Regions from separate parts of the Acetobacter sp. P5B1 genome, predicted to be linked through region 1. Evidence: riboswitches for the same ligand, from Rfam matches in the RefSeq annotation. Region 1 holds a riboswitch; the other holds the start of a gene.
The links. Region 1 has a riboswitch for S-adenosylmethionine ahead of metZ (O-succinylhomoserine sulfhydrylase). Riboswitches for the same ligand answer to the same signal wherever they lie in the genome.

Region 1 (15,298 bases):
CAGGCTGATGCGTTTGTCTGGCTCCCCGAGCGCGGGCGACTGCTGCCGGTAGCCCATGTGGCCCATGTGCCTGCCGGTTTGTTGCAGGGGGTGGACTCGCAGCGCCAGACGCTAATGGACAATACCGAGCATTTTGCCCGGGGACTGCCCGCCAACAACGCCATGCTGTGGGGCTCTCGCGGCATGGGCAAGTCCTCGCTGGTTAAGGGTGCGCATGCGCTGGTCAATCAGGTGGACGGTAAACCGTGCGCCCCCGGTCAGGGCCGGGTGGCACTGGTGGAAATTCAGCGGGAAGATCTGGCCACCCTGCCGGACCTGCTGGCCATGCTGCGGGAAAGCCCGCGCCGCTTCATCATCTTCTGTGATGACTTGTCCTTTGAGAAAGAAGACCGCGACTATAAGGCCCTGAAATCCGTTCTGGATGGCGGCATTGCCGGGCGGCCGGAGAATGTTCTGTTCTACGCCACGTCCAACCGCCGGCACCTGATGCCGCGTGAAATGATTGAGAACGAACGCGCCAGCGCCATCAATCCGTCTGAAGCCACGGAAGAGAAAGTCTCCCTCTCCGACCGGTTCGGCCTGTGGCTGGGTTTTCACGCCTGCCCGCAGGATGTGTTTCTTGACATGGTGCGGACCTATGCGAGAGAACGCGCCCTTCCCATCAGCGATGAGGATCTGACAGCCCGCGCCAATGCATGGGCCATCACCCGTGGCGGTCGCTCTGGCCGGGTGGCCTTCCAGTTCATTGAAGACCTGACGGCAGAACTGGCCTCCAGCCGCTAGATCCTCCACTCACGCCCACTGTTCTGGCAGCAAGGACTTTCCGCTTCATGGCCCTTCCCGTTTTGGCAGGCATCTCCGCCGAACCGATTGATAGCGTCGCGCATATCATCCAGATCGCGCTGACGCCGGTTTTCATGCTCTCGGGCATCGGCACGCTGCTCAACCTGTTCAATACCCGTCTGGCCCGCGTGTCCGACCATATTGAACAGGCCAATGCCCTGCTGACGGACGATAATGACGACCCGGACCGGAACCAGACGCTAGAGAAGCACCTTGTCCGCCTGCACCGCCGCACCCTGATGCTGGACACGGCCATTCTGGCCGGAGGGCTTGGGGGCGCGGCCTCCTGCGGGGCGGCGTTTGTGCTGTTTATGGGCAGTGTGCGGGATTCCTCCGTCGCCAACTGGCTGGTCATTATGTTCGGGCTGGCTCTGGCCTGCACGGTGGGAGCGCTGGCCCTGTTTCTGGGGGACAGCCTGATTGCCTGGCATGGGCTGAAGCGTGAAGGACCTATGCCCAGACCAGCGCCAAAAGCAGCCTGACATTCAGTTTCTGAATAATTTGCAAATAAAAAGAGAATAACCGGGCATTCCGCTCCCTCTGCGTCTTGCCTCTTTGTGTGATATACGGTTGCATGCATCCGCTAATCGGCAGTGTCAGGATGACGCGGCCCCGAACGTCATGACATAGAGGCAAGATGGACCAGACCGTTCAGACTGACACACCAGACGACACACCCTCTTTTGGCGCGGGGCATAATAACACCACAGGTACGGATCTGCGGCGCATCCGCTCCAATCCGGACTTCTGGTACCCGGTTGCATGGTCCAAAGAACTCAAGCCGGGCAAGACCATCGGCACGCGCTATGCCGGCACACCCATTGCCTTGGTACGCCCGACGGAAGGCGCAATTTTTGCGCTGGAAGACCGCTGCGCGCACCGGCAGGTTCCGCTTAGCAAAGGCAAGGTTTGCGGTCAGTCCGTTCAGTGCTGCTATCATGGCTGGGCCTATGGCCGCTCCGGCCGCTGCATTGATGTGCCCTATCTGGGCAAGGGCAAGCTGCCCAACGGTGTGCGCACCTTCCCCTGCCGTGAGCAGGACGGCCTGATTTTCATCTTCCCCGGAGACCCGGATAAAGCAGATTCCGTGCCGCTGGCCCCGCGTCTGGCCCGCGTGGGAGACCCGGCCTACAAGACCCGCTTCTTCGGGCAGGAAGTAAAGTGCCACTACAGCTTCATGCATGAGAACCTGATGGATATGAACCATCAGTTCATGCACATGAAGCAGATGGGCCAGATGCGCCCCCGCTTTCTTGGCCAGAAACGTGAGCCCGGTCTGGTGGAAGCGCGCTATTCCTTCGCCCGCACCAGCGGAAAGCAGCCGCTGGGTGAAGCTCTGATTTTTGGCGAACGCCGCGATTCCTCGGAAAAATTCCAGCATCGTGACGTCATGACCATCCGCACGGAATATCCGTATCAGACCCTCCGCATCCAGACGGGTGATGAAGACCCGGTGATGGATCTGTGGATTGTCTACGTCCCGCAGGATGCAGAAGAGCTGACCAACCGGACCTTTGGCCTGCTGTCTGTCAGGCGCCCCAAAGTGCCGGGCGTTCTGGAGCTGGCATGGCCGTTCCTTGTTGCCTTCACCGAGCGGATTTTTGCGGAAGACCGCGAAATTGTGGAACTGGAACAGAACGCATGGCGTGAGCTGGGGGGCGACCACAATGTGGAAGTCTTCCCCGTGATTAACGCCCTGCGTGCCCTTCTGGCAGAATGCGGTGTTCCCGCCGCACCGGCTGTGAATGCCTGAGATCACGTCTCTGGTTCTGGAGGCACCGCCTTACCGGTTACGCCCTCTTCTGCCTGATGATGCCCCTGCGCTCCACAATCTGGTCAATGACTGGGAAGTGGTGCGCATGCTCAGCCGCCTGCCCTTCCCCTACCCGCGGGAACTGGCTGATGACTGGATTGCGTCCACGCTCTCCATGCATCGGGCCAGAGAAGGCTGTCATTTTGCCATTCTGGATGAAAACGACACCTTTCTTGGCTGCGTTGGCCTGCGTGTGCAAACGGTACCACACGTTGGTCGCGTGGGCATGCTGGGCTACTGGATAGGCCGCACCTACTGGGGCCGGGGCATTGCCACCCTCGCTGCGGGACGGCTGGCCCGCTGGGCTCTGGCCAATCTCGATATTACCTGCCTGCGTGCTACGGTTGCGGACGATAATGCAGCGTCAGCCCGTGTTCTTGAGCATGTCGGGTTCCGGGCTATTGGAACAGACAAACAGATGTTTGTTGCCCGAGGGAAAGACCATCCCGTGCGGGTGTTTGAAGCCACGCGGGATGATCTCGACACCCCAGCAGGCACGCAGGCGGACGGTATCGCTACTCCCCGCAAGCTCGTTCTTGTTTCTGCTGCCGCGCTGATTGATGCGGAAGGGCGCATTCTTCTGGCCAAACGACCGGAGGGGAAAAGTCTGGCGGGCCTGTGGGAATTTCCGGGCGGGAAAGTCGAGCCCGGAGAAACGCCGGAAGCTGCTCTGATGCGCGAACTGGAAGAGGAGCTGGGGCTGGATGTCTCCCGCGCCTGTCTCGCCCCGTTTACCTTTGCATCACACTCCTACAAGGGGTTTGACCTGCTGATGCCGCTTTATCTGTGCCGCCGCTGGGCTGGAACACCGACCCCGAAGGAAGGGCAGACACTGGCATGGGTGAGCCCGGAAAACCTGCATGATTACCCCATGCCGGACGCGGATATTCCTTTTGTGCCGCTCCTGCAGGAATTGCTCTAAAATACGCCCGCCCCCGCTGCATGGCTGAGGCCGCGGCAAGGCGGGCGGATAGATGCTTGACGAACAGAACCCGCCTTTGCATAACAAAATGCTTGCGGTGTGTTAAAACACGCTAAAACCTCGTGATTTGTACGGCCGGCTTGCGGCGAGGTAAAATAAACGCGCTAAAGAGGCCATGGCGACGCTGTGCCGACGCCACGGTTTCCACGGTCACACTGCGCTGTATGACAGCAAAAGAACCGGATACCTCATTATGAGTGACAGCAAGACACCCTCTTCCAAAAGCTGGCGCCCCGCCACCCGCCTGTTGCATGCGGGTCTGGAACGCACCGAATATGGTGAAACCAGCGAGGCGCTTTTCCTGACGTCCGGCTTTGTTTACGAAAACGCCGAGCAGGCCGCTAAAACCTTCACCGGTGAAATCTCCCACTACCAGTACAGCCGCTTTGCCAACCCGACGGTTGCAGCGCTGGAGCGCCGTCTGGCGGATCTGGAAGGGGCCGAAGCCTGTGTGGCCACCTCCACCGGCATGGGCGCTGTGTCTTCCGCCCTGCTCTCTCAGGTCAAAGCTGGCGATCGCGTCGTGGCCTCCCGCGCGCTGTTTGGCTCCTGTCACTGGATTGTCGCCAACCTGCTGCCGCAATACGGCGTGGAAACGGTCTTTGTAGACGGCGGTGACCTTGCCGCATGGGACGAAGCCTTCAGCAAACCGACAGCCGCCGTGCTGCTGGAAAGCCCCTCCAACCCCATGCTGGACGTGCTGGACCTCGCCGCCATTGCAGAACGCGCCCACAAGGCCGGCGCACTGGTAATTGTCGATAACGTCTTTGCCTCCCCTCTCTACCAGAAGCCGCTGGAACTCGGTGCCGATGTGGTGGTGTATTCCTGCACCAAGCATATCGACGGGCAGGGGCGCGTTCTGGGTGGTGCCGTGCTGGGCAAGGAAGACTGGATTAAGGAAACGCTCCAGCCGTTCGTGCGCAATACAGGCAACGCGCTCTCCCCGTTCAACGCATGGGTCATGCTCAAAGGTCTGGAAACACTCGCCCTGCGCGTGGAAGCCATGACCCGCAACGCCGCAGCCGTAGCGGACTATCTCGCCTCGGCTCCCGGCATTGTCAGCGTGCGCTATCCGGGCCGCAAGGACCATCCGCAGTATGACATCGCCCAGCGCCAGATGACGGGCGGCGGTACCATGGTCGCGTTTGAAGTGGAAGGCGGGCAGGACGGCGCATTTGCGTTCATGAACGCCCTCCAGCTCATCGCCATCTCCAACAATCTGGGCGATGCGCGCTCCCTCGCCACCCATCCGGCCACCACGACGCACATGAAAATTGGTGCGGAAGAACGGGCCAAACTGGGCATTTCCGAAGGGGCGATCCGCTTCTCCGTCGGGCTGGAAGACAGCGCCGATCTGATTGATGACCTTGCCCGTGGCGTGGCAGCACTCGCCAAAGGCTAACGCCTGACCACCGCCTGTCTGCTTTGTGCCGGAACAGCAACAGACCAGACAGGCGGCTTCCCTTATCCAATCGCTTCGTGATACTGCCAGCGGACTGTGCCGTGACGTCTGTCTTACGGGATGCCCCCGGATGGCATGAAGCTGGCCATGTTATTCTTATGCAGGAGCAGAACACCCCATGCCTGACTGGCCGGACTCACCGCCCATGTCCCCCGATCATGATGACGCCCTGAGCGAACTCTTCGCCTCAGCGCCGATGTATGAAGCCGTGACGGACGATATGCGCGTCTGCGTGCAGGTATTCTGGCTCCCGGAACAGTCTGAACCGGACGAGGATGTCTATTGCTGGGTGTATCGCATCCGCATTGAAAATGGCGGCACGGCACCGATCCAGCTGAAGGAACGCACCTGGCAGATTACCGATGGCGCTGGCCGCACGGAATATGTGCATGGTGAAGGTGTTGTAGGCGAACAGCCCGTCATCCGCCCGCAGAACGGGTTTGATTACACATCCGGCGTCTCCCTCACCACGGCAGGCGGCTTTATGCGCGGATCTTACCAGATGTGGAATGTCAATTCCGGCAAACGGTTTGATATCGCCATTCCGGCTTTCAGCCTTGATAGCCCGTTCCAGTTCCGCCAGATCCATTAACCCGAACCGGCCATGACCGCTTCATCATCATGCAGACCGCAGGAGAATGGCATGAGCGACCCTCTGCCCAAGACTGACCGCCCAACCCGTGAAGAGGCGGAAGACGCCATCCGCACCATGCTCCGCTGGGCCGGGGAAAATCCGGACCGCGAAGGCCTGCATGATACGCCAGCCCGCGTTGCCCGCGCCTATGAAGAGTTTTTTGAGGGCTACGAGATCGACCCCAAAACGCTTCTGGAACGCACTTTTTCTGAAGTTGAAGGCTATGATGAAATCGTGCTGCTGCGCGATATTCGCTTTGAAAGCCACTGCGAACACCATCTGGCCCCCATTATTGGCCGCGCGCACGTCGCTTATCTGCCGCGCCAGCGCGTGGTCGGCATTTCCAAACTGGCCCGTGTAGTAGATGCCTATGCCCGCCGCATGCAGATTCAGGAACGGCTGACGGCCCAGATTGCCAACACCATTAATGATGTCCTGCAGCCACACGGCACGGCGGTCATCATTGAATCCAGCCATGAATGCATGACGACCCGTGGCGTGCATCGCCCCGGTGTTTCCATGGTGACCAGCCAGATGCTGGGCGTGTTCCGCACCAATTCTGATACACGGCGGGAACTGCTGGCCATGCTCAACCGTCCGGGTGCGAGCGAATACTAAGACGACCTGCCCCCACATAAACGGGGGCGCAGACCTGAACAGGCGGCGCTGAATTTACCTCAGAACCGCTGTTCGGGCCTGAAAGCCTTAATCGTTAGCTTTTTCCGTCAGGTGATAAATCAGCGTGACGCGCTCATCCTTATGGGGAGCGCGGCTTTCCGGCACGATGGTCACGCCGATATTCTTCTTCACATACAAAGCCTGAATAGCTTTCTCATCTGCCAGCACGGTTGCAGGGGTAACCTGTTCGCCCGGCTGACGATGCACGGCCTGTTTCAAAGCGGAAGTTGAGACGTGCAGATTGCCGTCAAACCCAAGGCTTTCCAGCACCAGCGGCTTGTCAAAATGTGCGGGGCCGCCTGTTTCTTCAATGGCCCATTCCACCTTCACCCTTTTGCCGTCCAGGTTAAGGCTCTGGTGGAATTTACCGCCAACATTCTGCTGCTGGTACAGCTTCATGATATCCTGCAGGCCCTGCGTGATCTGCGCCTGCGTGACCATGCTGCCAACATGGAACGGCACCACAGCCATAATGGCCCCGGTGCTGACCTGTTTATTGCCGGAAACCTTGATGTCTTCCACCCTGACCGGCGTGTTGAGGGTCGGAAGCCTGACGTCCGGATGCACGTTCGGCGCCGGACTTGGAGCGTCATTTGGCGGGAGGGAGGTCGCCTGCTGTGCCCATGCTGCGGCTGGCGGCATGGCACAGGCCAGACTGAGAACCGCAGGGATAAAATGGGCAGTAAGACGTCTCATAAGAGGCTCCATCCTGTTGAACACAATTCTCTATGATGCACAACGGAAGGAGCCTGCCAATGCACTATATTGTCACAGTCGCGCCCAGCACGCTGAGGAACTGGGCCAGCCAGGCCGGGTGAGCCGGCCAGGCCGGGGCTGTAACCAGCTCTCCGTCCGTCACGGCCTCTGTCACCGGAATATCGGCGTAGGTTGCGCCGGCCATTTCCACTTCCGGGCGGCAGGCCGGGTAAGCCGAAACCTTGCGGCCCTTGATGATATCCGCCGCAGCCAGCAGCTGCGCACCGTGGCAGATGGCAGCCAGAGGCCGGTCTGCAAAGGCTTTGACAATCTCAATCACCCGCGGGTGCATGCGCAGGTGCTCCGGCGCACGGCCACCGGGGACGATCAGGCCGATATAATCGTCCGTATCAATCTCATCGAACGTCGCGTTGAGCTGGAAGGCATGACCGGGCTTTTCGCTGTAGGTCTGCGCCCCTTCAAAATCATGGATGGCGGTCAGAACCTTGTCCCCCGCCTTCTTGCCGGGGCTGACCACATCCACTTTGTAGCCCACCATCAGCAGCGCCTGATACGGCACCATGATCTCGTAATCTTCCACATAATCGCCTGCCAGCATCAGCAGTCTGACGTCTTCAGTCATGGGAATGATCCTCCTTCAATCCTTCACGCAACCGGGGCATGAGCTCCACAAAGTTACAGGGGCGATGGCGGCTGTCGAGCTGGAACACAAGAATGTCATCCCAGCCGTCTTTGACGGCCCCGGTTGAACCGGGCAGCGCAAACAGGTATGTTCCGTCCGCAACACCTGCGACAGCGCGGGACTGAATGGTGGACGTGCCGATCTTGCGGTAGGACAGCATTCTGAACAATTCGCCAAAGCCTTCGATGCGCTTTTCAAGCACACAGTCAAAGGCTTCCGGCGTCACGTCGCGCCCGGTTACACCGGTGCCGCCATTCGTGATCACCACATCAACCAGAGGGTCTTTTATCCAGCTCTTCAGCTGTTCCGTTATCTGTTTGACATCGTCCCGCACAATCGTGCGGTCTGCCAGCACATGGCCTGCCTGCTCCAGGCGGGAAACCAGGGCCTGACCCGATGTATCTGTCTCAAGCGTGCGGGAATCCGATACGGTCATTACCGCAATACGCACCGGCAGGAAGGGGCGGTTTGTGTCTATTTTTGTCATAAGCGGAATTCATCATCTGACGCCGCATGCGTCAACGCATTCCGGGCGGCACGTGGCTGGCGGTTGTCGCCAAAATACCACCCAACAGGCCGAAAGACCCAAAAGAGTGAAAAAAGTTTTAGACATTATGGTGCCGCTTTGAAACAATATGAATACTCGCCTCATGCATCCTCAACAAAAACAAAAAGAAACATGACAAGATTTTCATCCGGCTTTTCTTTCTTTTGCGCGCTCTCCTTTGCCTGTTGCCTGACGCCTGCCTTCTCCTCCAAGGCCTCTGCGCAGTTGCTGACAGGCGGGAACAGTGCTGCTGGCCTCTGGCCCAGTCTGGAAGCCAATAATGAGGCCAACCCGGTGGAAGACCCGGGCCCGATGTTCTCAGCGCCCTATGGGAAAAACCATTTTTTTGGAGACTGGTGGGGCGCTCAGCCCTGGCTGCTGGACCACGGTATTCATATTCTGGCCGACGTGCATGAAGAACTGGCGGGGAACTTCCGTGGCGGCATGCGGCAGGGTGTGACCAATGCCGGGCAGGTTGGTGTCGAGCTGGATGTGGACTGGGGCAAGCTGACGGACCTCAATCTGCTCAAAGGCTTCTGGACCCACATGATGGTGGTGAACGGCCACGGCCAGAACCTGAGCACCCAGTATATCGGGGATTCGATTGGCGGTGTGCAGCAGATTTACGGCGCACGTGGTAACGTGGTGGCCCATCTTGTCTATCTGTATGGCGAAAAATCGTTCCTGAACAACCATGTGGATATCAGCGCAGGCTGGATTCCGGTTGGCAGCTTTTTCGCGGCGTCTCCGCTGTTCTGTATGTATATGAACGTGGCCGTCTGCGGGAACCCGGCCCCGAACAAATACACTGAAGGCAACCGTGACTGGCCATCAGGCAACCTTGGTGCCGTGGCGCGTGTCATGCCCACCAATGATACCTACATCATGGCCGGCCTGTTTGCCGTTTCCCCTCACGCCTTTAACGGCGGGATTTCCGGCTGGGCCTGGGCACAGGATGGTCTGGGCAAGTTCTCTACCCCGGTGGAAATCGGCTGGATGCCGTCCTTCGGCAAGAACCACCTCGTGGGCCATTACAAGGCTGGCTACAGCTACGATAACTCCAAATATAAAGACCTGTATGAGGACATTAACGGCAACCCCTGGGTGCAGACCGGCCAGCCAGCCCGCTACCATGCAGGCCGCGCCAGCGCATGGGTGCAGGCTGACCAGATGCTGGTCCGCAATGGGGAAGGCCCGACCAACGGTCTGATTGCCATGGGCGGCTATATGTGGACAGACGGCAAGACCACCGCCATGTCCCACCATCTGTGGGGCGGCCTGCTGGAAACGGGGAAGCCCTGGGGCCGTCCAAATGACAGCATCGGCATGATGTATCAGTGGATGAAGATGAGCCGTACCGTCGCGTTGCAGCAGGAAGCGTCCATTGTTGCCGGGCAGGATTTCCAGTCCAACCAGTGGGGACAGGTCTGGGGCGTGCAGTCTCATGAAAACGTCTATGAGTTCTTCTACAACGCGCATGTCGCAAATGGCCTGACCCTTCAGCCAGACTTCCAGTATATCAACCGGCCGGGTGCCACGACGACGTTCCATGACGCCGCCGTGATGGCCCTTCAGTTCAACGTCGTTCTGTAATCTGCGGGATGGGTCGCAGGCTGAGAGGCCTGCCGCCCAGTCTGGCAAAAGCTTCCACGCGGCAGGTCAGCACCAGAATCTGGAACCGCGTGGCCGCATCCGCCAGCACATCGAACATCAGTTCCAGCCGCTGAGAATCTGAAAAACTCAGCGCGTCATCCAGCACCAGAATGGCAGGCGAGTGGCGGGCGTGCAGCAGTTCTGCAAAGCCCAGACGCACCAGCACGGCAATCTGCTCCCGCGTACCATCCGACAACTTGCCAAACTCTTCCGCCGTCCGCCGCGTCAGACCACACAGGCCGAAGCCGGTATCCATCTCAAGGGACGCGCCCGGAAACACCGTAGAAAACGCGGGCTGGAGAGTGCGCACAAGCGGGGCAAGATAGCGTTCGGTCTGCGTTTTTTCCGCATTACTCAGGGTCTGGTCCAGCAGAGCCAGCGCGGCACGCTCCCGCTCATACCCTTCACACTCCAGCTTGAGGCGAGAGGCCGTGCGTCCGGCCTCGGCGATTTTTTCATCAAGCCCGTCGCCTTCGGCCACGCGCACGCGGGTTTCCCGCTCCTTAATCTCCTCGCGCAAGCGTGCAATGGACGTGCGGGCGTTTTCCAGCCCCTGCTCCCGCCGCATAATGCGGGTTTCCACAACGGACAGCGGTTGCTCCGTCTCACGCCCGGCCTTGAGCGCCTGCACATGTGCTTCGGCCTGCGCCTGAGTCTGCGCGGCCTCGGCCGCCCGTGCGGCGAGAGCCTCATCGCTTTCCCGCGCCGCGCTCACGGCCAGTTCGCGCCCGACCTGATCCCGCTCCGTCTGCTTTTGGCGGAGTGTTGCCTCAGCTTTATCCTGAAGATTTTGGGCCGCATTATACGCCGCCTGCTCCGCGCGCTCGGTCTGCCGGGCTTCGTCCGCGACGCGAGCGGCGCACTCTTCTTCCTGTCGCGCCTTCTGCTGCAAGACCTGCAAAGTCGCCTCAGTCTGATCCGCCTGTGCGCCGCCTTCTGCCTCTGCACTGCAAACAGTTTCTGTCCCCGTCTGAACCGCACGGCCACCTGCCGCCCCGGTCAACTCCGGCTGGCAGTCCTGCTCAAAAGCCGCCTGCTCCCGTTCCAGAGCAGCAACCTGATCTCTAAGCTCCTGCCGTAACATCGCCAGAGCTTCGAACAGGGTCGCGTCACGCTCATCCCGCGCCGTGGGCAGAGAGGCCACAAAGGCCGCACGCGCTTCCGCCACCCGTGTTTCAGCCTGCCGCCGTTCTTCAAACAGTGTCTCGGCATCCTCCGCACTCTGGCATCCGGCAGAGTGCAGGACGGACTGAAGATGTTGCCGGGCCGTATCGGCGGCGGCCAGAGCCTCATCATGGTCTTTGACAGCTGGTGTAATGCGGAACTGACCGATGCCTTCCACCTGCACGTCTGCTGCCTGCGTCAGAACCGTCTCACCCTGCGGGCAGGCAACGCCATCCAGCAGAACACGACCAGCGGCTTCAGGCTGCAAAGTCACCGTCAAACGGGTGGCGCGGGCGTTCAGCGCGGCCTGAGCGGCATCCTGCTCCCGCACGGCTTTCCGCACGCGGCGGATCAACGCTTCATCAACCTGCAAGGCCGCCAGCGCGGCACGAGCCTGTTCCAGCCGCGTGCAGGCCGCCTCGGCCCGGTGCAGCGTCTGTTTGCTCCGATCCAGTGCGGCGCGCTGCTGCAAGACTGTTGCGCGACGGGAAACCGCCAGCAACGCCTGCCGTGCGGTCTGCTGCTGCTGTTCCGCCTGCTCTCGCTGCGTGCGGCTTTCTTCATAACGCTGACGGGCCTGTGCCGTCCGCTGCGTGAGGGCTTGCAGATCATGCTGCATTTCCGCCGCCTCACGCTCCAGCTTGCGCTGGGTCTCCCGACGTTCCTGCCGCCGCTCCTGCTCATCCCGGATGCTGTTGCGGGTGTGCGTCACTGTTGCGAGGGCCGCTCTGGCGGCCTGCTCTTCCGCATCCGCAACCCGCAGCTTGTCCCGCAACTGGCGTAAAGCGACCAGTTCGGCCTCATCCTGTGCCTTGCGTTCCGGGTCTTCCTGCTCACGCAAGGCCCGGCGCGCCTGATCCAGCGCCGCCAGATCCTCTTCCAGCGCAGCCCGCCGGTTTTCGAGATCTTGTAGATAAGCCTGCGCCTGCGCTTCCTGCTCCAGCGCCTGCTTGTATTTGCCTGTTGGCTGACCGCTTTTTGCCGTCTGGAGCAGATGCAGCCGGTCCCGCACACGGCTCAGCACGGCGCTGGCCGCAGCCCCACCGGTCGCATGGTCTACACCATGCTCCAGACAACTGCGCAGACTGTCCTGCCCGGTCTGGTTCAGGTCCGGCTGCGCAAAGCTCTCGCCCTGCCCCACCAGCAACGCACTCCACAGCCCTGCGGCCTCCCCCTTGCTGGCCTCTTCCAGCCCCAGAAGGTTACGGAGAGCCTCTTCTGCCTGATCGCCCTCAAACCGTTCTGATCCTAGCATCAGACGGGTGAAAGCCTTTGAGATGAACTGCTTTTCCAGATGGCAGTCCATGCCCTTCCATGCGAAAGAGACCGCCACATGCGGGGCGCCGCCACCATAAGGCTGAAGATCCTTAACGGGTTTGGCTTTTGAGCTGGACCGCACCATCAGGACCGCCTTCAGGGCGGCCAGCAAGGTGGACTTTCCGGCCTCGTTCGGCGCGGCCAGCACGTTCAGCCCCGGCCCCAGTCCATCCAGACGCACGGGAGACGCAAAGCGCCGAAAGCCTTCAATCTGTAAATCTGTCAGGATCATCCTGCCTGCGCTCCCATCTCCTGCCAGAACAGAAAAAGCCGTTGCAGGGCTTCCGAAGCCAGTTGCCCCTCCGCCCCACCTGCTTCTGACTGGGTCAGCAACTGCTCGGCAGCGGCGCGCACCGCCCCACCGGAGCCAAACCGATCCAGATCATCCAGCCCGGCGGAAAGCTGTGGCGCTCCTGTCAGGCGCAAACAGGCGACGGCCCCGCTCAGGCGCTTGAGGATATTACTTTCATAAAGGGCCATATCGTCCACCGACAGCAGGCCGGACACCGCCGCCCAGACCAGCACCGCCCCCGGATTATCCGGCGCAATACTGCGGATACGGGCATCCAGCGCCAGAATATCCTGCTCGGATGTCAGCACCACATCCTCCAGCTTTTTCCATGTGTAGCGCCCGGTTCTGTGGCGTTTAATCTCCGGTTCCGCCCGAGGCCCGTGCAGCGTGACGACCACCGCTTCCCCTCCGCCACCGCCGCCAGTCGTAAAACGATCCGTCTCCGGGGTGCCGGAATAAATCGTGCGGGTATCAATCTGACAAAAGCCGTGCCAGTCCCCCAGCGCCAGATAGGCCAGCCCGGCGCGCTTAGCCCGGTCCAACGCTACGGGGTTATGTTCCGATTCAACCTCACCACCAAACCCAACCACCGAGCCGTGCGCCAGACCAATCCGCAGCGCATCGGGTGGGGTTTCGGCCTCGTCCATATAAGCGGTCAGGTCCGTCAGAATATGACGGCGTTTGAGCACGGCGGGCAGCACCCAGGCCTTATGCGCCGCATCAATCAGAACCGCTCCCGGCTCTCGATGCACCGTTACATTCTCCGGCAGACCGCTGCGGGCCAGCCGCGCCCAGACACCCTCCGGCAGATCCGCATCATGGTTGCCGGGAATCAGATGCCACTGGATGTCCGCAAAGTCGCGCATGCGCTCGATTGGCTGATGCAGGGTGCGCTCGGCTGGCGTTTCATGCTCATACACATCGCCCGCTACCAGCACATGCGGAGCGCCTTCCTGCCGTGCCAGCAGCCCGAGCCTTCGGATGACTTCCAGCCGTTCTGCCTGCAGCGCGCCGAGCGTATCGTCGTCAGCAAAGCGGAACGTCCGGCCAATCTGCCAGTCTGAGGTGTGAATAAATTTCATAAAGATCGCAGTTTTGAGAAGGTGTGCCTTAATTCAGCACATCCTGCCGTGGCATCATACCCTTGCGGGGCACCCCAAGACTGGCCTTTTTCCCATGCACGCATTTTATGCAACCCGGCTCAGCGCATAAAAATTCCCCCATTGAATTATATTTTATTTTAATAGACTTCTGATTTTTGGGATTCGGCAGAACACAGCCTGTTTTACCCGACTCTGCGTGACCCAGACTGACCTCTTGAGCGGCAAGGACGAAGGAAAGGATGAGCCTCAACACCCCAGCCGCCTCGCCTGTCAGATTCTGGAAGGGCCTTCGCCCGGCTCTCCCCGCCACCATCTTTCCGCCTGGCTGGTTTCTGTTTTGCCTGCGAACATGGCTTTCCGCTGTGCTGGCCCTGAGCACCGCCTTCTGGTTGCAGCTTTCCTCCCCCGGTTCTGCCGCCGTTACGGTGATGATTCTGGCCCAACCCCTGCGCGGGCAAGTACTCTCCAAAGCGGTTTATCGTTTGATGGGCACCATGGTCGGGGCGTTTGTCGCGCTGTTTCTTACCGCCTGCTTCAATCAGGACCGTGTTGTCTTTCTGGGCGGTGTCGGGCTCTGGCTCACTCTGTGCACCATTGTCGGCACGCTGGAAAAGGACTTCCGCGCCTATGCGGCCATGCTCTCAGGCTATACCGTCGCCATTGTCGGCATTAGCTGCATTGATAATCCGGGCTCGATTTTTGATGTCACGGTCAACCGCGTCTCGGCCATTGTGGTGGGCATTGCCGCCACGGCTGCGGTCAATGATATTTTCGGTTCCCCCACGGCGTGGGAAAAACTGGCCAGCAACCTGCATCGCGTCGCCAATATGGTGCAGCGCATCAGCCGCGACGCCATGGCCGGACACGGCATTCCCGATGACATGGCCTGCGCAGGTCTGGCGGGCGAGATTATCGCGCTGACCTCTCAGGTCTCCTTTGCCAAAACCGAACTACCCGATGCCCGTGTGCGGCTGGCAGGCGCACGCTCCGCCATGGTGGCCTTGCTGGAAATGCTCAGTTGCAGCCGGGCCATTGCCGCCGTGCTGCGCAAGGGCGAGATTTCCGGCCCGGTGCTGAACCAGATCCGCAGCGCCTTCGGGGATGGCACCCCCGTCGCCTCGCCTCGTCAGGCCGTGTGGGATCTGGAAGATCTGGCGAAGGAAGCCCATGCGGAAGAACTGGACCGTGGCCCGACACTGGATGAAGCCTGGCTGATTGAACGCTCCATGGCGCTGCTGTCCGATGCCCGCTGGGCGGCGGATGGCATTGACGCCTTTGAAAACGGTAAGCGTGCCCGCACGCAGGCCCCGGAACTAAAAATCGAGCAGCATCAGGATGTGATTGCCGCCCTGCTGGCCGGGCTACGCACCCTCACCGGGTTCTCCGTAGCGGCCGGCCTCTGCATCATCTC
Region 2 (15,298 bases), on a different contig from region 1:
AAAGGGAAGAAGGCCCGCTTCATCCGGCACCATCAGACCATCCTGCACGACGCCGTTAAAAGATGGCGCTTCCCCGAGGAACTCCATAACAAACGCTGTCTGCGGGTTACGGTTCAGGTCTTCCGGCGTGGCATCCTGCACAATCTGTCCATGCTGCATCACGACAATGCGGTCTGCTATTTCTACGGCTTCATCCTGATCATGCGTGACCAGAATGGTGGTCAGCCCCAGACGCTCATGCAGGGCTTTCAGCCATGTGCGGATGGAGCGCCGTACAATAGGGTCGAGCGCCCCGAAGGGCTCATCCAGCAACAGAAGTTTAGGCCCCGTTGCCAATGCACGGGCAAGCGCCACACGCTGCCGCTGCCCGCCGGAAAGCCGCGCCGGGTAGGATGCTCCGGCATCCGGGATCTGCATAAGGTCCAGCAGCTCCTGCACGCGCGCCGCAATAGCGGAGCGGGAAGGGCGCTCGGAACGGGGCAGCACATCCAGCCCGAAAGCGATGTTTTTTGCTACCGTCATATGGGGGAACAAGGCGTAATTCTGAAAAACGAAGCCAATCTTGCGGGCACGGTCCCGCATGGTCCCCATCGTCTGCCCATCCAGCAGCAAGGTGCCCTGCTCAAACGTATCCAGCCCGGCAATAGCCCGGAGCAGGGTTGTTTTCCCGGCACCTGAGGGGCCAACCAGCGCCACAAACGCCCCTGTTGGTACATCCAGAGAGACATCATTCAGCAGACGCCGCGTGCTGCCCGGTGCATAGCGCACCAGATGCTCAACCTGCACACTCATGCCTGCTTCTCCCTCCAGCGGGCCAGCCACTCCGGCGCGGAGCGGAGCAAGACGGCCATCATCGCCATGCCAGCCAGCAGCGCAGCCATGCTAAAGGCCGCAACGGTCTGGTATCCATTATAAAGACTTTCAATATGCAGCGGCATGGTCTCGGTCATGCCCGGAATATGGCCGGACACGACGGAAACCGCACCAAACTCACCCATAGCCCGCGCCGTTGTGAGCAAAATGCCGGAAAACAGGGCAACCCGCGCACCGGGCAGCGTGACCCGCCAGAGAATATTCCAGAACCCGGCCCCGGCCAGCATGGCGGCCTCTTCCGCATCGCGCCCCTGCTGCTCCATCAGCGGCACAAGGGTGCGGACCACATAAGGCAAGGTGACAAAGATGGTGGCCAGCATGATACCGGGCACGGCAAAGGCAATATGAATACCCGCCTGCTCCAACGCGGGTCCCCACCAACCCTGAGCGCCAAACAGCAGGAGCCAGACAAGGCCCGACACAACCGGGGAAATGCTCAGCGGCAATTCAACCAGCACCAGCAGAGCAGACCGGCCGGGGAAGCGATATTTTGTCAGCACCCAGGCGGCCATCACCCCAAAAACGGTATTTGCCAGCACGGAGACGACCGTAACCTCCAGCGTCAGCCAGATGGCCGACAGACCGTCCGGGTCAGACAAAGAAGCGAGCGCCGGAGCCAGACCATTCTTGAGAGCCTCCGCCACCACCACCGCAGGAGGCATAAGCAGCACCAGAACAATCAATCCCCATGTGAGAACCCAGAGAGAATATTTTCTCATCTCTGCTCCCCCCACACAGACAACCGCCTGCGCACCAGACTGACCAGAACCAGCGCGAGCAGGGAAGTGAGCAACAGGATCAGCGCTATAGCCGTGGCTCCCGCGTAATCAAATTCCTGAAGACGGACGACAATCAGCAGAGGGGCAATTTCACTCTTGAAGGGTTGATTGCCTGCAATGAAGATCACAGAGCCGTATTCCCCAACGCCCCGCGCAAAGGCCAGACCAAAGCCTGTCACCAAAGCTGGAAGCAGAGGGGCAATGACGACGCGCGTGACCACCTGCCAGGGTCTGGCCCCCAGCAGAACGGCGGCTTCTTCCATGTCGCGCGGCAGGTTTTTTAGCACAGGCTCAACCGTGCGCACCACAAAGGGGAGGCCGACAAACATCAGAGCCAGCACAATGCCGGTCCGACTATAAGCCAGCACCAGACCAAGCTTTGCGAGGGGTGCGCCAAGCCAGCCCTGCGGGCCGTAAAGCGTGGCGAGTGTAATGCCGGATACGGCGGTCGGCAGGGCAAGAGGCAGATCAATCAGCGCATCCGCAATCTTGCGACCCGGCAAATCCCCGCGCACAAGCGCCCACGCCAGCAGCAACCCAAGGGGCGCATTCAGTAAGGCTGCCAGAAAAGCGCTGGAAAAACTGGTCCACAGAGCGGCAAACATACGGGTGTCATGCGTTGCCGCGACCATAGCGCCCACACCATCCTGCCAGGGGCGGATGATTAGCGCGCACAAGGGAAGGACGATAAAAAAGCCCGTCCAGAGAAGGGTTACCCCTAGCGCCAGTCGATAACCGGGCAAGGCGGACCCGCCACCCCGCAAAAAGGACAAAACAGCCTGCTTCATGCTGCGTTAAAAGCCTGACCGGAACTCATCTTCATCCTTCTCCTGCCGCCATCCTCAGGCACAGCCCTGAAAGCGCACGAGCCAGAACACAGGTTACGCACGGCAACACTCTATTCTGACCCGTGCTTCGCCCTGATTAAGAGCGGGCTTTCAGCGCACCTGACAATCTGACGGTGTCTTTGATGAAGGATGCAAGTGTTTTCGTTTCGGATTCAACACTTCCTGCGCTGGTTTTCAGGTGCAGGGCAGGGCTGACCGGCGCTTCGTAAGGCGCATCAATGCCCGTAAAGCCGCTGATCTTGCCAGACCGTGCCGCAGCATACAGCCCTTTGGGGTCACGCTGCTCACAGGTTGCAAGGTCTGCATCCACAAAGACTTCAGCAAACTCTTCCCCGAGAATCTGACGAGCCAAAGCGCGGTCAGAGAGCAGGGGGGAGATCAGTGCGACCAGCACAACCTGACCGGCATCGCGCAGAATTCGGGCGACTTCCGCTGCCCGACGGACATTTTCAGTCCGGTCAGCTTCAGAGAAACCCAGATCCTTGCACAGGCCGGCACGCAAAGTGTCGCCGTCCAGAACGGTAACGTCCACACCATCAGCAAAAAGGGCTGCTTCCGTTGCGCGTGCCAGAGTGCTTTTGCCAGAGCCAGAAAGCCCTGTCAGCCAGAACACGCCGCCACGATGGCCCTTCGCCCGTGTGCGGTCCTGCGTCGTGACGGTACTTCCTGTGGGGTGAATAACCTTTTCACCATCAGCGATAGCAGCAGGCCCCAGAAGCGGCGCACCACCAACAATACGCTGCTGACGGTCCACCAGAACGCCGCGCCCGTCTGCCGTGCCCGGAACAAAGGGGTCACACAGAATGGTTTCTGCAGCAGAAAGCGTGATTTCTGCAAAGCCTTCTGCCGGGACTTCCTCGCCCGCATATTTCTGCAGGTCGTCCAGATTCACGACGGAATCAATGGACGTCACCGTCACGGCATGTTCCGCTGTCGCCAGACGCAGATGGAAGCTTTCCCCCACATGCAGCGGCTCCTGACGCAGCCAGAACAGGCGCGTACGGATGCGGGAGGCCGCAACCGGCGGAGTTTCTGATTTGTGGAGCAGATCCCCACGGTCCGGGATCACATCCGGCTCTAGCGTAACAGCGACGGACTGACCCGCAGCAGCAGAAATCTGCGGCGCAGTGTGCCAGCTTGCGATGGAAGAAATCTTCGCAGGGGTTTTCTGCGTGCCGATAATCACTGTATCGCCCACGCGCACCCGGCCACGCTCAATGCGACCGGCCACATAGCGTTTGTCGTCAAAGCGGTAGACATCCTGCACCGGCAGGCGCAGCGGCAGTTCCGCGCGAGACGCAGGCGAGGGGACCTGTGCCAGAGCTTCCGTCAGGGTCGGGCCGCTATACCAGGGCATCCGGTCGGAACGGCTGGCAATGTTATCACCATCACGCGCAGAGGCCGGAATAAAGAGAGCGGCTTCCAGATCCAGCTTTGTGAGGAGTTCGGAGACGGATTTTTCTGCAGCTTCAATCTTCGTCTGATCGAAGTCCAGCAGATCAACCTTGTTCAGCAGAACAATCACATGCCGGATGCCGATAAGGTGCAGCAGCATGGCATGGCGACGGGTCTGTTCCCGAGCACCTTCAGCCGCATCCACCACCAGCACAGCGGCTTCCGCATCCGCAGCGCCGGTGATCATGTTACGCAGGAACTGGCGATGACCCGGCGCATCCACAATCACAAACTCCCGCTTATTCAGCAGGAAGGGGATGCGGGTGGAATCAACCGTCACACCCTGATCGCGCTCGATCTGAAGGGAGTCGAGCAGGAAACTCCACTCAACTTTCAGCCCGCGCTTTTTGGAAGACGCAATAATCTGGGCGACCTTGCCGTCCTGCAGATTATCCGTGTCATGCAGCAGGCGGCCAATCAGGGTTGATTTACCGTGGTCGACGTGACCGACGATAACGATCGGCGTCGCGGGCTCCTGAGACTGAGCCACAGAGGGGGAAAGCGTATTCGTCATAATTCTATTCCAGTCCGCTAAGGCTCAGAGATAACCGGCGACGCGCAGCCGCTCGAAGGCATCTTCGGATTCGTGATCCATGGCCCGGCCAGACCGTTCGGACGTACGGGTGGTTTCCAGTTCAGCAATAACCTCAGCCAGCGTGCTGGCATTGCTTTCAACCGGGTTGGTAATGTCCTGATCGCCCAGAGAGCGATACCGCTTGCCGTTCTTGGCAAAATACAGGTCCACCAGCGGGATGCCTTCACGCTCGATGTAGCGCCAGATATCAATCTCCCGCCATGACAGCAGAGGATGCACACGGATGTGCATGCCTTCCTCATGCGGGGTGGCATACTGGTCCCAGAATTCTGGCGGCTGGTTGCGGATATCCCACTTGTGGCTGGCACCACGCGGGCTGAAAACGCGTTCCTTGGCCCGTGTGCCCTGTTCATCCCGACGGATACCGGCAATCACGCCCTGCAGCTTGTGCTTTTCAATCATCGCGGCCAGACCTGCCGTCTTGCGCGCAGCGGAACGCGCGGCTGGCGGCAGGGACGGGTCCATCTCTTCAACTGGCGGACAGGTGCCCAGCAGCAGGTCCAGATCCCATTTTTTGGCATATTCATCCCGGAATTTATACATTTCCGGGAATTTTTTGCCGGTATCTACATGCATGACGGGGAAGGGCACGCGGCCCAGAAAAGCCTTTTTGGCCAGCCAGACCATGACGTTGGAATCTTTCCCCAAAGACCACAACATGGCGAGAGGCTTAAGCTTGCGATAGGCTTCCCGAAGGATGAAGACACTCTGTGCCTCGAGCTGATCAAGATGGTCCATTTGTCTGGTCAAACCTGTTTTGAGAAGAGAGATTAAGGTGTCCTGAACGTTCAGGAAGCCGTGTGAATGCCGCACTCTGTCTTGGCCAGTCCGGCCCAGCGCCCGGCGCGCGGGTCTGCAGTCTGACCAACAGGGCGCGTGCAGGGTGCACAGCCGATAGAGAGGTAGCCTTCCGCCACCAGCGGATGCGGGGGCAGGCCGCGGCGGGCCATTTCCCGCGTAATGTCTTCAGCCTCCCAGAGCGCCAGCGGGTTCAGGCGGATTGCGCCATCCTCCTTTTCTTCCACCACTGGCAGAGCGGCACGGGTGGAAGCCTGAGAGCGCTTGCGACCGGTTATGAGTGCCTCATAAGGCAACGTTGCCAGATCCAGCGGTTCAACTTTCCGCAGACGGCAGCAGGCATCCGGGTCAAACGCCCAGAGTTCGCCGGTTGGGTCACGTTCCTGCACCTCGGCCGGTGCGGGCCGAATATCAATCACGTTTTTCAGGCCAAGGAAGCGCGCCAGTTCCGTCCGATAAGCCAGCGTTTCTGGAAAATGCTTACCCGTTTCCAGAAACAGCACAGGCATATCCGGATCTACTTCCGCCACAAAAGCCAGCAAAAGGGCTGATTCCGCGCCAAAGGAGGACAGCACGCCCACCTTTTTACCAAGCTGAGCAGATGCTGTGCTGAGAAGTCTGACAGGATCCTGGGCCTGGGAGCGCAAGACTGTCAGAACTGACCGGGCAACAGACATTCGGGAATTCCAATAACAACTACGTGAAATAGTATTTAAAGGATATTGCACGTAAATAGATGCCGCTTCAAGCCCATTCTCCACGAAAGAATTTCGTATTTTGCAGGTAAGGTATTCCACATACACAGATGATGTTTTCTAGCCTGAAAAGCACGCTATGTCTTTTGCCGAAATGTTATTTGTCATTTTTGAAACAATCTGATCGGCATAAGTCACTGAAAAAACAAGCGGATCGAATGTCGGAGCCAGCTTTGTCTCGTGGGATGGTACGGAACTGCGCGTTCATGCAGAAGGCGGAAGAGGCGCACACACGACGGCGAGCAGGAGAGTCCCGTCAAAGAGGCCCACAGAGCCAAACAACGTCACCGAGACTATTCATCGCGGAAAACACTTCAGAGCACTCTCTGACGCTTTATACGCGCCTCACATGCATCTGAATCTGCTTTGATCCAGAAAAATTATTCCAAAACAATGCACTAGGATACTTTCCACGCAGCCGGTCTGCAAAACTCCTCAGACATCTACAGAAGCCGGCAGGCCCAGCAATCCCGTTGTGTGGCGGTCGACAGATCCGGCATAACCCGCCACCATATCCACCCTCGGATATCATTTAGTTGGCATAATATATCTTATGCGATTTATGTCCTAGCGGGTCAGGCATCAAAAATCCCGCCAGATCCATTCCCCTCAACTGTCATGATCTGCTGTGGGCTTTCTGTATGGTGATGCATGTGCTCCACGCCAGTAATTAGAAGCTGAAGGTCCCACGGTTCTCAGTCTGATCAGCTCCGATGATCCTATTGGATTGGCGCACCAGACGTATCACAGGATCAGTTGTTCATCACTTGGTCTGCGCACAGCGAGTGTTTCTAATGAGGCCGCAGCGCCCTAGGACGCGCCTGAACTACCGACACTCGCAAAACCACGATCTCTTATGCGCCTTTGTTCACCGGATCTGTCGACCATCATCTCAGGCTTATTGCACTGAACGGATCTCCAGAATCAGCTCCACGCTAAGAAACCATTCAAAGCAAAAGCCCTGATACAGGCCCTGCCCTTAATTTTTCAATAAATCACAGCATCAACACCCGCCAGACAACCAGTCCTGCCGTGGCAGACCGATCAGACCTGGCGGACGTTCTCTGCACTCCGCTGTTATTTTGTCGGCTTGGGATTATCCCGGCGGAACAGTTCCCATTCGTCCATCACTGTGCCGTCCGGCAGATGGCAGTAGCCAACCTGTCCTTTGGTCGCATCCTGCTGCATGCTCAGCGTGCCACCTTTTTTGGTACAATAAAGCGCTGCCGGATTGGGAATACGGAGCGGCCGAACGCTGTTGCGGCTCTGGTCTTGCGTATTATGCTCACACCCTGCCAGCATCCCTGCGGCACAAACCGCCAGTGCGGCTCGGGTCAGACGAGAAAACGTAAGGGTCATGGCAGTGCGTCCTGTTTTGATTATCTGAAAGACAGTCTCTCGTATGGGTCGGGATTTGTCACGCCCTGCACAGCCCTCTGCGCACCTTTTCCACGTTTTTCACGCAGATCGCCCCTCACCTGCATCATGCAGACATGGCTCCAGCAACGCGCACAGCCAGTCCGCAAAGACCTGCAAGCGATGAGAAAAATGTCGACGGTGCTGGTAGAGTAACGTCATCGGCATAGGCTCTGCCCGCCACGCAGGCAGGACTTCCGCCAGCTCCCCTGCCTTCAAGTGGTGCTGCACATCATAGGCTGGCACCTGAATCAGTCCCAACCCGGCCAGACAGCAGGCTATCAGGGCTTCCGCACTGTTGACGGTCACACGGCTAGCCATGGCACAGGTGTGTAGCTGCCCGCCTTCCTGCCACTCCCATTCTTCTACGCGCCCACTGAAGGCAGACGCATAGCCGATAGCAAGATGCTTCGGCAGATCCTGGGGAGTGCCGGGCATGCCGTAACGAGCGAGATAGGCAGGGCTTGCAACGTTAATCAACGCCAGTTCGCCAACCTTGCGGGCAATCAGCCCGGAATCCTGCAAAGGCCCGATGCGCAGCACGCAATCAATCCCGTCTTCCACCAGATTGACAGGCCTGTCCGTTACCCCCAGTTCAATATCAATCTCAGGATAGCGCTCCAGAAAATCCGGCAACGCCGGAGCTACAATCAACCGCCCGATCCGCCCCGGCATATCCACGCGCAAAACGCCACGCGGCGAAGCTTTATCTCGGCGGAACAGGCCTTCTGCCTCTTCCACATCCGCCACCAGTCGCAGACAGACATCATAAAATGCCCGACCATCCGCCGTGGTGGAAACGGTGCGTGTTGTGCGGGATAGTAAGCGCGCCCCTACCCGGCTTTCCAGCGCCTGAATAGCTGTAGAAACGGAAGACCGGGGCATGTTGAGTGTATCCGCAGCCCTTGAGAAACTGCCAGAATCCACCACACGCAGGAAAATACGAAAAAGATCAATCCGATCCACAACACCCTCGGGTAGCACGCTCAATTGTTCGGATTATACGACAAGTGTTGTCTAAAGACACCTATTTATTAAGAAAAATGAAATGATACTGTTTCCCTCATGAAAGTCCGCATCCTGCGGTGTCTTTCAAGGAAAGGACAACCGGATATGGCAGACCACAGTCTCAAAGGAAAAACCGCTCTGATTACAGGCGGCGCCAAGAACCTTGGCGGCCTGATTGCCCGCGATCTCGCTGCGCATGGCGTCAAAGCCATTGCCATTCACTATAATAGTGACGCGAGCCGCCCCGAGGCCGAAAAAACTCTGGCCGACCTGAAAGCCGCCGGTGTGCAGGCCGTTGCCCTGCAGGCAGACCTGACGACCGCAGCCGCTAACAGCAAACTGTTTGCGGACACCATTGCCGCCATCGGTAAGCCCGATATTGCCATCAATACCGTCGGCAAAGTGCTGAAAAAGCCGATTGTGGAAACCTCGGAAGCCGAGTTTGACGAGATGTTCGCCATCAATTCCAAGGCGGCCTATTTCTTCATCAAGGAAGCCGGGCTGCACCTGAATGACAACGGCAAACTACTGACCCTCGTCACGTCCCTGCTGGGGGCTTACACCCCATTCTATTCCACCTACGCAGGTGCCAAGGCTCCGGTTGAACATTTCACGCGGGCAGCCTCCAAGGAGTTTGGTGCACGCGGCATTTCGGTGAACGCCATTGGTCCGGGACCGATGGACACGCCGTTCTTTTACGGTCAGGAAGCACCGGAGGCCGTGGCGTATCATAAAACCGCCGCCGCCCTGTCTGCCTTCAGCAAAACGGGTCTGACGGACATTGAAGATATTGCACCGTTCGTCCGTTTTCTGGTCTCGGAAGGCTGGTGGATGACGGGCCAGACCATTCTGGTCAATGGCGGTTACACCACCAAATAACCCGGCCTTTTGGGGAAGGAGCGCACGCACCGCTCCTTCCCCACGCCTTTCCAACAAATTGTTGTGTTTTTTCATCGAATATTTATGAGTAGGGTCAGAAGCATCAAGAGTCAGGCCGACGCCTGACACCAACCTGCGTCCGTGCAAGGTGGTGCCTTCCCTGCCTTGCAGTGAAGGGATGTGGCCAGAAGACCGGCAATAACGGACCCATGCCACGCGCGTCGTCGCTTTGTCTTTTGATCTCGTACCGTTTTGAAGAGATCAAACATGACACAGATTACCCAACAGTTTGCCAGCGATAACTATGCCGGAATCTGCCCCGAGGCTCTTGCCGCCATGCAGGAGGCCAATCAGGGCTACGTGCCAGCCTATGGCGAGGATATCTGGACCACCCGCGCGGCGGACGCCTTCCGCACCCTCTTTGAAAAAGACTGTGATGTCTTTTTTGCCTTCAATGGCACGGCAGCCAACGCACTGGCCCTCGCTTCGCTGTGTCAGTCCTATAACAGTGTGATCTGCTCCGCTCTGGCCCATGTGGAAACTGACGAATGCGGCGCACCAGAGTTCTTCTCCAACGGCTCTAAGCTGCTGCCTGCCCCCACAGAGGGCGGCAAGCTGACGCCTGACGCCATTCGCACGCTGGCAACAGAACGAACGGACATTCACTTCCCCAAACCCCGCGCCGTTACCATTACTCAACCGACCGAAACCGGGCAGGTTTATACGCTGGCTGAAATTCAGGCCATTTCCGCTGTCTGCCGTGATCTGGGCCTGCGTTTGCATATGGACGGTGCCCGTTTTGCCAATGCCTGTGCTGCCCTTGGATGCTCGCCCGCGGAGATGACATGGCAATCCGGCGTGGATGTCCTGTGCTTCGGGGGCACAAAAAACGGCATGGCCGTTGGGGAAGCCATTCTGTTTTTTGACCGCGATCTGGCGGAAGGGTTCGATTACCGCTGCAAACAGGCCGGACAACTCGCGTCCAAAATGCGCTTTCTGGCTGCCCCGTGGGTTGGCGTTCTGGAAAGCGGGGCATGGCTCCGCAATGCTATAAGCGCCAACGCTGCGGCTGCGCATCTGGCCAAACAGATTACCCCGCTTGACGGGCTGGAACTGATGTTCCCCCCAGAAGCCAATGCTGTCTTCCTGAAAGCCCCGGCAACTCTGCTGGAGGGCCTGCGAGAGAAAGGCTGGCGCTTTTACACCTTTATTGGCGGTGGCGCGCGCTTCATGTTCGCGTGGGATGCGGATCTTACTCAGGTCGATGCGCTGGCAGCGGATATTAAAAGCCTGCATGCAACACTCTAGCCGGATATTTCTTTTCCCTATGGCCCGAAATGAAATCTCAATCCGGGCCATCCCCGACGTTCTGCAGGCTGGTCTTGCCGGGGTAAACCGGATATATTCAGTCCTGCTTTCCACTTAAAATCTGGTTCTTTGCGCATGCCTGACGGTTCTTCTCCTGTAACGCGTTCTCCCTCAGCCCCTTTGCCGGAAGTCCGTCATGACTGGACGGTGCCGGAAATTCAGGCTCTGCTGGACCTTCCGTTTCCGGAGCTGATGTTCCGTGCTCAGGCAACACATAGGGCGCATTTTGACCCCACGGAAATGCAGATTTCCACGCTGCTCTCCATCAAAACCGGTGGCTGCCCGGAAGATTGCGCCTATTGCCCGCAGAGCGCGCTGCACGAAAAAAGCGTTAAGGCCGAGCGTCTGATGGCCGTCGATGCCGTGCTGACAGAAGCCCGCAAGGCGAAGGAAGCCGGGGCCAGCCGCTTCTGCATGGGGGCCGCATGGCGCTCCCCCAAGGAGCATGATCTGGAAACCGTTTGCGCCATGATTGAAGGCGTCAAAGACCTTGGTCTGGAAACCTGCGTGACACTGGGCATGCTGGATGCCGGACAGGCTGGCAAGCTGCGGGATGCCGGGCTGGATTACTACAACCACAACCTGGATACCTCGCCGGACTATTATGGCGACATCATCACCACCCGCACCTATCAGGACCGGCTGGATACCCTGTCCAACGTGCGGGATGCGGGCATTAATGTCTGCTGTGGCGGCATTGTCGGCATGGGTGAAAATGAGACAGACCGCGCCGGTCTGATTGCCGCCCTCGCCTCTCTGCCCGCGCACCCGGAAAGCGTTCCGATCAACCTGCTGGTGCGCGTAAAGGGCACACCGCTGGGTGAGTCTGAAGAAGTCGATCCGCTGGATTTTGTCCGTATGATTGCTGCGGCCCGTATCAGCATGCCCAAAAGCCGGGTCCGTCTGGCCGCTGGTCGTGAAGATATGAGCGATGAAACACAGACCCTGTGCTTCCTTGCCGGTGCAAATTCCATTTTCTACGGTGAGCGCCTGCTGACCACGCCAAACCCGCAGGCTTCGCGGGATCGCAAGCTGCTGGATAAGCTGGGCATGCATACAACTGGCATTTCTGTCTAAAATGTCTCTTGCATTCCTTGCCTGATCTGCGTCAGGAGCTGTCGCATGTCTTATATGGTCAAGGAAATGTTTCTCACCCTGCAGGGTGAGGGTGGACAGGCTGGGCGACCGGCCGTCTTCTGTCGTTTTGCAGGATGTAACCTGTGGTCTGGTCGGGAATCTGACCGGGCCGAGGCCATCTGTCAGTTCTGTGATACCGATTTTGTCGGCACGGATGGTGATGGCGGCGGCAAGTTTGAAACTGCCGAGAAGCTGGCCGAGACCATTGCCGGCCTCTGGCCCGTGTCTGGCAACGCCATGACGGTGCCGGGGCTGGTGGTTTTTACCGGTGGTGAACCGCTACTTCAGCTGGATGCGGCTCTGATTGACGCCATGCATGCCCGCAATTTCACCATTGCGGTGGAAAGCAATGGCACGCTGCACGCACCGGAGGGCATCGACTGGCTATGCATCAGCCCCAAAGAGGGCGCGGCACTGGCACAGACGAGCGGCACAGAACTCAAGCTGGTCTATCCGCAGCCGGGGCTTGATCCGGCCACACTGGAACATCTTGATTTCAAGCATTTCTGGCTCCAACCCATGGACGGGCCGAACCAGAACGACAATATACAGGCTGCCATCCGTTATTGTCTGGCCCACCCCAAATGGGGCCTTTCTTTACAGACCCACAAGCTGACCGGTATTCCCTGACCCATGTCTACTCCCGCACGCGCCTCTGAAGAAGCTGCTCTGGTCCTGTTTTCCGGCGGCCAGGATTCCGCAACCTGTCTGGCATGGGCCCTCGCCCGCTTTGGGCGGGTGGAAACGCTGGGGTTTGATTACGGGCAGCGCCATGCGGTGGAACTGGAATGCCGCGAGACCCTGCGGGATGGCCTGCGCGCCCAAAATCCGCTCTGGAAAGAGCGGCTGGGCATGGACCACACCCTTGCTCTGGGAGCACTGGGCAATATTTCTGAAACGGCGCTGACCCGCAATGCAGAAATCGCCATGGAAAAAGATGGCCTGCCCAATACCTTCGTGCCCGGTCGCAACATCATTTTCCTGACCTTTGCCGCAGCCCTCGCCGCCCGCCGCGGTATTCGCCACATTGTCACCGGCGTGTGCGAGACAGATTATTCCGGCTATCCCGACTGCCGGGATGACACCATTAAAGCCGTGCAGGTCGCCCTGAACCTTGGCATGGACTCACGCTACGTGCTGCACACACCGCTGATGTGGATTGATAAAGCCGAAACCTGGAAACTGGCTGAAGACCTGGGCGGGGCTCCGCTTGTGTCCCTGATCAATGAGGCAAGCCACACCTGTTATCTGGGAGACCGCGGCACCCTGCACCCGTGGGGGCATGGCTGTGGAGAATGTCCCGCCTGCGCCCTGCGCCGCGCCGGGTGGGAAGAGTATGTGGCGGAGAAGACCAATGCCTGATCTGGTTTTTACCCGTCGCTTTTCCATGGGCCACCGGCTGATCCACGGAGCTAGTGAATCCTGTGCCCTGCCCCACGGGCACAATGAATTTGTAATTGTACGCCTCAGCCCCACGACCCGCACGCGGCTGGATGGGAAAGGTAATATGCCGGTCTCGTTCCAGCGGGCAAAAAGCACATGGCATCGCTTTGTAGATGAAAAACTGGATCACGCCTTGCAACTGGCGGAAGATGATCCCTTGCTGGCATGGTTCCAGACCAACGAGCCTGCCCGGGCGCAGCGCATTGTCATCACACCGGGTGACCCGACAACGGAACTGATGGTCTGCCTGATGATGGCGAAACTCAGCGCCTTTTTGCGTGCAGATGGCGACGTGCTCCGTTGCACGGAAGTCTCGCTGCAGGAAACGCCGACCAATACCGTGACCTTCAGCGGCAACCCGGATGACATGATCCCGGCCGTTCGCCCGCCTGAGGCCTGCTGGTGGCACCGTGCGGATATGTCGATTTCCGACTGACGACTGAGCCGCCGTGCCGGATGGTTTTCTAACCAGTATCGGCACATCCAAACCCTTCCCACAAATTGAAGTCATCCACGGCGTAGGCCGGACGGATGAACACATTTTCTTGACCCTTACCTTTCTTCCTTCAATTCCAAAGAAATTGCATGAATAATTAAGAAAACCCATAAAAACAAAATAAATAGGCTGATTTTTGGAAAAACTCGCATACTCCTTCTGGAGTTTTCTTCATAAAATCCCGTTTTTCGATGTGATCTGGTCTCAACACGTCAAAAAATGGGCTTCAGCCCTTACGCTTTTTTTCATCTTTTTCTTCTCGTTCCTCTTTATGACCCCAGCCTATGCCCAGACAGATGATCAGGAACTGAGGAATGAACCCGCTATCCGGGTTGATACGCCTTTGCCGGATAAAGGCTCTCCCCCCTCAACCGTACCTCCCTTTGCCCGGCCAGAAGCCGTATTCGCAGACCCCGGCGGTCTGACAAGCTGGCTGAGACGGCGCGGCATTGCCTTTCTGTTCGCCAACACTAATGAATTTGCAGGAGCCATCACCAAACCGGCCCGCGGCGAGAAATTTCGCACTTACCGGCAAGGGGCCAGTAATGCCGGGCAATATGCAGCCTCCCTGAATATCGACTGGGAAATGCTGGCCGGCCTGAAAGGGCTGGCCACGCATATGATTACGACCGGGCGTTATGGCACCACGGCAAACCGCATGTTTGGAGACTGGCTCAACCATAGCTCAGAAGATTATGGCGGGGCTGGGAACGTGGCCGTGCATCTCGTCATGCTCTATGCGGAAGAAAACCTGTTTGGTAACCGCCTTGCCATAGCGGGCGGCCGCATGGCCGAGCTTTCAGATTTTGCCGCCAGTGAGCTGTTCTGCAACTTCATGAACGGTAGCATCTGCGGACGCCCCAAGGGAATTTCAGACAGTTCTTACTATCCAGGCTATCCCGCAGCCACGTGGGCCTTCCGCGTACGCGGGAGACCGACGCGTGATGTTTACGTGCAAACGGGCGTCTATTTTGCGGAAGACGGCATTTATCAGGTGGCGCAGCATCGCACAGGCTTCAAGTTCAACGGAGCCAATATCGTCGGCCATGTTGTGCCGGTTGAAGTCGGGTGGGAACCAAGAGCAGGACGGAGCCATAGCCTGCCCGGCCACTATAAAATTGGTGCTGCCTTGCAGGATGTATCGGTTGCGGACACCTACCGGGACACGAGAGGAAAACCCTATGTGTTGACGGGTGCCCAACCGGCACGACGCCAATATAGCTGGTCAAGCTGGCTCATGCTGGACCAGCAGCTTCTGCGCTATCGTAAAAGCCAGAAAAACTCAGGGATCACGGCTCTTGGTGGGCTGATCTATAATGACCCGCACACAGCCCTGCGAGATTATGAAATTTACGGCGCGCTGATTAACCGGGGTTTCTGGCGCAACCGCCCTTATGACACCATCGGGATTGCGTTCAGCTACACGCATATTGCCAAAAATGTGCAGA

Region 2: it holds a riboswitch for S-adenosylmethionine, as region 1 does, so the genes downstream of both, KP703_RS02185 (low specificity L-threonine aldolase) here and metZ (O-succinylhomoserine sulfhydrylase) in region 1, are expected to answer to the same signal.

What each region holds. Positions count from the first base shown of each region.
Region 1 is NZ_JACRVS010000013.1:14,755-30,052, forward strand. Features, by position in the region: gene KP703_RS09635 (ATP-binding protein) at 1-783, shown strand, start outside; gene KP703_RS09640 (DUF2721 domain-containing protein) at 831-1,325, shown strand; gene KP703_RS09645 (aromatic ring-hydroxylating dioxygenase subunit alpha) at 1,481-2,596, shown strand; gene KP703_RS15855 (bifunctional GNAT family N-acetyltransferase/(deoxy)nucleoside triphosphate pyrophosphohydrolase) at 2,589-3,578, shown strand; SAM riboswitch at 3,688-3,767, shown strand; gene metZ (O-succinylhomoserine sulfhydrylase) at 3,832-5,040, shown strand; gene apaG (Co2+/Mg2+ efflux protein ApaG) at 5,219-5,692, shown strand; gene folE (GTP cyclohydrolase I FolE) at 5,744-6,352, shown strand; gene KP703_RS09670 (POTRA domain-containing protein) at 6,440-7,108, opposite strand; gene KP703_RS09675 (DJ-1/PfpI family protein) at 7,173-7,751, opposite strand; gene moaB (molybdenum cofactor biosynthesis protein B) at 7,744-8,298, opposite strand; gene KP703_RS09685 (carbohydrate porin) at 8,491-9,951, shown strand; gene KP703_RS09690 (GTP-binding protein) at 9,935-12,724, opposite strand; gene KP703_RS09695 (DNA repair exonuclease) at 12,721-13,866, opposite strand; gene KP703_RS09700 (FUSC family protein) at 14,127-15,298, shown strand, end outside.
Region 2 is NZ_JACRVS010000002.1:172,718-188,015, reverse strand. Features, by position in the region: gene KP703_RS02230 (sulfate/molybdate ABC transporter ATP-binding protein) at 1-792, opposite strand, end outside; gene KP703_RS02225 (sulfate ABC transporter permease) at 789-1,592, opposite strand; gene cysT (sulfate ABC transporter permease subunit CysT) at 1,589-2,440, opposite strand; gene cysC (adenylyl-sulfate kinase) at 2,577-4,469, opposite strand; gene cysD (sulfate adenylyltransferase subunit CysD) at 4,494-5,288, opposite strand; gene KP703_RS02205 (phosphoadenylyl-sulfate reductase) at 5,339-6,025, opposite strand; gene KP703_RS02200 (DUF333 domain-containing protein) at 7,181-7,462, opposite strand; gene KP703_RS02195 (LysR family transcriptional regulator) at 7,562-8,485, opposite strand; gene KP703_RS02190 (SDR family oxidoreductase) at 8,633-9,406, shown strand; SAM-I-IV-variant riboswitch at 9,502-9,619, shown strand; gene KP703_RS02185 (low specificity L-threonine aldolase) at 9,674-10,714, shown strand; gene bioB (biotin synthase BioB) at 10,850-11,851, shown strand; gene queE (7-carboxy-7-deazaguanine synthase) at 11,897-12,541, shown strand; gene queC (7-cyano-7-deazaguanine synthase QueC) at 12,545-13,273, shown strand; gene KP703_RS02165 (6-carboxytetrahydropterin synthase) at 13,266-13,790, shown strand; gene KP703_RS02160 (carbohydrate porin) at 14,122-15,298, shown strand, end outside.